Granulosicoccus antarcticus IMCC3135: one gene and its partner. The protein of the gene in region 1 interacts with the protein of each later gene in a pairwise test. Links are inferred from orthologs where the notes say so. Each region holds a gene or a part of one and is shown in the gene's direction. Other genes may lie near its edges.

The links.
Region 2: the proteins of IMCC3135_RS10855 (region 1) and rho interact in binary tests that used the Escherichia coli proteins (3 or more experiments, as listed by UniProt). The link is inferred for Granulosicoccus antarcticus IMCC3135 from one-to-one orthologs.

The regions. Positions count from the first base shown.
Region 1 is NZ_CP018632.1:2,472,788-2,475,840, reverse strand. The notes cover bases 257-2,979. They hold IMCC3135_RS10855 (YhbY family RNA-binding protein), read left to right. Parts: upstream 257-1,320; coding sequence 1,321-1,638; downstream 1,639-2,979. Other genes in these bases: IMCC3135_RS10850 (ATP-binding protein), read right to left, coding at 1,648-2,979; rlmE (23S rRNA (uridine(2552)-2'-O)-methyltransferase RlmE), read right to left, coding at 600-1,223; ftsH (ATP-dependent zinc metalloprotease FtsH), read right to left, coding at 257-532. Also shown: more of ftsH, read right to left, coding at 1-256; more of IMCC3135_RS10850, read right to left, coding at 2,980-2,988; IMCC3135_RS10845 (response regulator transcription factor), read right to left, coding at 2,985-3,053.
Region 2 is NZ_CP018632.1:1,577,594-1,580,870, forward strand. What follows is about bases 15-2,961. They hold rho (transcription termination factor Rho), read left to right. Parts: upstream 15-833; coding sequence 834-2,090; downstream 2,091-2,961. Other genes in these bases: trxA (thioredoxin TrxA), read left to right, coding at 85-411; purD (phosphoribosylamine--glycine ligase), read right to left, coding at 2,213-2,961. Outside these bases: more of purD, read right to left, coding at 2,962-3,277. UniProt on the Escherichia coli protein: Facilitates transcription termination by a mechanism that involves Rho binding to the nascent RNA, activation of Rho's RNA-dependent ATPase activity, and release of the mRNA from the DNA template.

The DNA.
Region 1 (3,053 bases):
CGCGCAGAAACTCAACGAGTTCCGACACTTCAGCCTTGGCTTCTTCGACACCTGCAACATCAGCAAACGTCACTTTGATCTGATCTTCACTCAGCAAACGTGCCTTGCTCTTGCCAAAGGACATAGCCCCTCGACCGCCACCGCCACCTTGCATCTGTCGCATGAAGAAAATCCAGATACCAATCAACAGGATGAAGGGGAACCAACTGATGAGAATACTCAACAGCATGCTTGGGTTTTCAGGCGGCACTCGCTCGAAATTCACCTTCGCACGGTTAAGCTCTCCAATCAGCGAGCTGTAATCAGTTTCCGGGCTGTAAGTGGTGAATGCCTGACCACCATTTCGGTTACCGGTAATTTCAACGCCGTCAAATTTGACTTGGTCGACTTGGCCGCTGTTGACGCTTTGCAGAAAGTCCGAATACGCGATGGTATCCGTTGCCTGCCGGTCGCCGCCCAGATTCTGAAAGACAGTCATCAAAATGACCGCAATCACAACCCACAGCAACACGTTTTTCAATAGATCGCTCAAAGACTTACCTCGCAATTCGGCGATTGCCGCTTGTTCCGTTAACTACTAGATGACGGGGTTTCCATCATCATATCAAGTTCCTTGCTACTACATATACTTCGCGACTACGCGCCCGGGAAGCAGCCGGCTTTCGAATCTTTACGTTACGAAAGCACTTTCGTATTTCCTTAATATAGGCATCAAAGCCTTCACCTTGGAAAACCTTGACCACAAAGGCACCATCTGGTGCCAGAAATTCCGTTGCGGCAACCAATGCCAGCTCGACCAGACCCATTGCTCGGGCTTGATCGGACACACCTACTCCACTCAAGTTGGGAGCCATGTCAGACAAAACAAGGTCTGCCTTGCGATTTTCCATCGCCAAATTGATGTCATCGGCCGTCGACTGTTCGGTAAAGTCGCCCAAAACGAAAGTAACATCTGGCAATGAATCCATTTGTAAAATATCAGAGGCAACGATTCGGGCCGATTCACCCGCCTGGCGTGACAAATACTGAGTCCAGCCACCGGGTGCAGCTCCGAGCTCAAGAATCACACTACCGGGCCTAATCAGTTTATCCTTCTCGTTCAGCTCGATGAGCTTGTAGACAGCCCGCGAGCGGTAGCCATCCAAGGCTGCCTGCTTGACGTATTGATCACTGGCATGTTCCTGCAACCAGCGACTGCTGCTTTTGCTGTTTGCTCGACCCACAATACTCCTACCCTATTAGAATGACCCTCCGACGACGGCCTACAGCTTCCGATTGTAGGGCGTTTCTAGTCAATAGCCACAAAACCCGACGTACTCAATGAACAAAAAACGCGAACTGGACAAGGCAGCCCTCAAATACTTGCGCTCTCTGGCGCATGCTCTCAAGCCTGTTGTTCGTCTGGGCCAGCATGGCCTGACCGAAGCGGTTACCAAAGAACTCGATGGCGCACTCAGTCATCACGAGCTGGTCAAGGTCAAACTGAGTGAATCGGAAAAGGAGGCTCGCCTGAACCAGTTGAATCTGTTGTGTCAATCCGTCAGAGCTATCAGTGTGCAGCAAATAGGCCACACGGCCACACTTTATCGTCGAAATGACAAGAAGCCGGTCATCGACCTCTCTCTTGCCAAGCGTTAGTCCCGAACGCTAATCTCTGGACAAGCTGCGAGAGGGCAGATAGACACTGGCGCGCAGCCCTCCCAGCCGGGCTGAGGTCGCAAGCTCCAGGCGCCCCTCGTACGAGTCCACTATATCCTTGACAATCGACAGGCCCAGTCCGTGCCCGGCAACGGATTCGTCGATTCTGACACCTCGCTCCGTCAGTCTTCCCAGTTCTTCAGGGGAGCATCCTGGTCCATCGTCCTCGACATCCATCAAGATGCCGTCGGCACTGCGAAGATTGATGATAACCACAGAGCGGCTCCACTTGACCGCGTTATCCAGCAGGTTGCCGATCAGCTCCAGCATATCCTGCCGATCATGCACCAGCTCAACCCCGGGACCGATGTTGTAGCGCACATCCACTGTCTTGTCGGAATAGACCTGCTCGAGCAACCCGATCAAAGCCGGTAATTCCTCATCCACCACAAAGCGCTGCCCGACGGTACCCCGCCCGGCCAGCCGGGCTCGCTTCAATTCACTCTCAATCAATTGCCGAATGGATTCCGCATTCTGGCCAATGAGCGTCTGTTCAGCGCGGCCAATATGGGTTGACTCGGTGCAACGCAACAGTAAGTTCAATGGCCCCTTGAGCGAATGTGCAAGATTTCCCGCAGCATTGCGAGACTGACGTAATCGCTGATCGTAACGACGTAGCAGCCGATTGAACTCACGTACCAGCGGCAAGACTTCGTCGGGAACATCTTCTGACAACGAGACTGCCTGGCCATGCTCCAGGCGCTGCATGTCACGTTGAATGGTTTCCAGTTTGTCTACCGAATGCTTGACGATCAATCGCTGCACACTCAGCATCCCCACCAGCAGCACGAACGCGACAATGGCACTAAACCACTGAAACACCTGCAATTTGGCCTTGATCGGGCTTACATTCTCAGCCACAGCAATCGTGAATTCCTGCCCACCTTCAGAGAAACCGCCATACCAGAGCAGCAAGGCCTCTCCGCTGACACCTGTTGTCCGTAGCAGGCGCTTTTCCCCGGGAACCAGCACCGGTACTTCGAAAAACTGCTCCCAGGCCGATCGAGACATCAGCAACCGATCGTCTGTGCGCACAACAAAATAATGTCCGGACGCTGGAAGCCCATACGCAGGATCAAGCTTGTACCGGCCCAGTTGGACAGAGGGCTCAGGGACATCGGAAAACTCAAGAATAGATTCGATATTACTGGCCTTGACTGCCAGTCGACCAAAAACAAACCTCTCCGTGAGCATGCGGCTACTCAGAGTCGCCGTCCACCAGAAAACGAACAGGATGACGCACAGGCTACCAATCAGCCCTATCTGCAGGCTGCGCTCCAGCGAGTTCACACGGAGGGGTCGTTGAATATATAACCCTGACCGCGCTTGGTCAGAATCATCTGATTACCGATTTT
Region 2 (3,277 bases), 900 kb from region 1 along the record:
CGTTTCACAAGCCAGCCAGTTTTTCCATACCAGATGCGTACTTACGTGTAGCTGGTTTCATAATTGTTATTGCAGAGGTGCATTATGAGCGAACATATTACTCCCATTACAGACGCGACCTTCGAAGAAGAGGTTCTGAACTCCGAAACGCCCGTGCTGGTTGACTATTGGGCCGAATGGTGCGGACCGTGTAAAGCGATTAGTCCGGTACTTGAAGACGTGGCACCTGGCTACGCCGGAAAAGTAAAAATCGTCAAGATGAATATAGACGAGAATCCCAACACTCCCCCCAAATACGGCATTCGCAGTATTCCTACGCTCATGCTTTTCAAGAATGGCGCTGTTGAAAGTACCAAAATTGGTGGTTTGAATAGAACACAACTTACTGAATTTCTTGACGAAAATTCGTAATTGATTTAACGGTCTAACAGCCGTTACTGACTGCCTCTACGCTAGAGGCAGTCTTGTATATTAATGCGTGTGGTAGGTTATGTAGCACGCTGCACTAGTTAATGTTCATCATTTGCAGGTTGAATTGGTACTCTTTTAGCGATGCTTAATGAGTCAATAGTGCGAATTATTGCAGTTTTTACGGAAGTTCCAGGTTCATTTTTCAATAAAATGACCGATGAATGTGTACCTTTACTGTGGATGTACTGGACTCAGTGTTTTGATTCGTGCTAGATTAATCGCACAACGTCCTGCAGCCCGCCTCCTCTTGGCGCGCGCCACGTAACCAATTTCCAGAACTACACCTCACTCCAGATCGATTCGCCACCTCCTGTGGCCATCCTACTATTCGGCCTTCTACGGCTAATCCGCGCATTACGTGTATGAATCTGACTGATTTAAAGAAAAAAAATCCCACCGAACTCATCGAGCTAGCTCAGTCGATAGGCGTGGAAAGTGTTGCCCGACAGCGCAAACAGGACATGATCTTTTCGATCCTGAAAGCGCAGTCGCGAAAGGGCGAAGACATTTTCGGCAGTGGTGTCCTCGAAATATTGCAAGATGGCTTTGGCTTTCTGCGATCGGCTGACAGCTCCTATCTGGCCGGGCCCGATGACATCTATGTCTCCCCGACCCAGGTTCGACGCTTTGCTTTGCGAACCGGTGATTCCATTGCTGGCAAGATACGACCGCCGAAGGAAGGGGAGCGCTACTTTGCTCTGCTGAATGTTGATGAAATCAACTTCGGCTCGCCCGAGCAAGCCAAGAACAAGGTCCTGTTCGAGAACCTGACGCCACTGCATCCCAGTGATCGTTTCACGATGGAGCGGGGCAACGGTAGTACCGAAGATATCACCGCGCGTATCATCGATTTCGCAGCGCCTATCGGTAAAGGCCAGCGTGGTTTGATCGTATCGCCTCCCAAGGCGGGTAAGACTCTGATGCTGCAGAACATCGCACAGAGCATCGCCGCTAATTCTCCTGATTCCTACCTGATCGTTCTGCTGATTGACGAGCGACCGGAAGAGGTCACGGAAATGCAGCGCATGGTTCAGGGTGAAGTGATTTCCAGTACCTTTGATGAACCTGCTGCCCGGCATGTCCAGGTTGCGGAAATGGTTATCGAGAAAGCCAAACGTCTGGTTGAGCACAAGAAGGATGTTGTCATTCTGCTTGACTCCATCACTCGGCTGGCACGTGCCTACAATACGGTTGTGCCTTCTTCAGGCAAGGTTCTGACCGGTGGTGTGGATGCTAATGCATTGCATCGTCCCAAGCGTTTCTTTGGTGCGGCCAGAAATATCGAAGAGGGTGGCAGTCTGACTATCATCGCCACCGCTCTTGTGGATACCGGCTCCAAGATGGACGAAGTCATCTACGAAGAGTTCAAGGGCACAGGCAACATGGAATTGCATCTTGACCGTCGCATCGCTGAAAAACGCGTCTTCCCGGCAATCAACATCAATCGTTCCGGCACACGTCGTGAAGAGCTGATGATGGGTGCGGAAGAACTGCAAAAGACCTGGATATTGCGAAAATTCATTCACTCCATGGATGAAATCGAAGCGGTGGAATTTCTGCTGGGCCGATTGCAACAGACCAAAACCAATGGTGAGTTCTTCGATTCAATGAAGCGCTAGTTGATCAAACTCGCTTGAAGACTGCGGGCCTTGTGAAGCAAGCCCGGAGTTGTTTGTTCCGGGAACTATCGAGGCTGACATCAGATTTTATTCTGATGCCAGCCTTTGCTCATTCTGCCAGGCTACAAAGCTCGGTGACCGATGTCGCGACGATACCGACAACCATCCCAGGAAATACTACTAGCTCCCGCTTCGGCCTGTGCCTTGGCTTTTGCCAGAGAGTCTGCGGCACTGGTAACGCACAGCACCCGGCCACCTGCGGTCACAAGCTGATCTGCTTCAAGTCGTGTGCCGGCTTGGAAAACCTTGCACTCACCATTCGACTCTGCTTCTTCAATGCCTGTGATGGGTTTGCCTTGACTGCTGCCCGCCGGGTATTCGCCAGCTGCCATCACGATGCCAATGGCGCTGCCCGCATGCCAATTGATCTGCGCATCCGGTAGAGTCCCGTCTACAGCATGATCCAGCAGGGCCAGCAGATCACTTTGCAGGCGCATCATCAAGGGCTGCGTCTCGGGGTCTCCAAGACGAACGTTGTACTCGACCACTCGAGCTTGATTCTTCTCATCGATCATCAGTCCGACATACAAAAAGCCGGTAAACGGCATACCTTCATCGACCAGTGCATCGATAGTGGGTTGAACGATGTCTCGCATGACATGTTGGTGCACGCTGTCGGTGACGACAGGGGCGGGTGAATAAGCTCCCATGCCGCCGGTGTTCGGACCCAGATCACCCTCATCACGTGCCTTGTGATCCTGGCTGCTGGCCAAAGCCATAGCATCTCGCCCTGAGACAACGGCGATGAAGCTGGCTTCCTCACCTGCCAGAAATCCTTCAATGACGACCTGTGCGCCTGCCTCGCCAAACTGGCCGGCCAGCATGGACTCGACGGCTGCGCAGGCTTCGGCTTCTGTTTGTGCGACAACCACACCCTTGCCGGCCGCCAGGCCATCGGCCTTGATGACGATGGGTGCACCTTGTTCGTGTATGTATTCCAGAGCGGGGGCCACTTCAGAAAAAGTTGCGTAGCTGGCTGTCGGGATGTTGTTGCGCGCCATGAAATCCTTGGCGAAGGATTTGCTGCCTTCGAGTTGCGCTGCTGATTTCTGCGGTCCGAAAATGCGCAAACCCTGTGCGGTGAAGGTATCTACGATGCCTGCGACCAGAGGTGCTTCGGGTCCGAC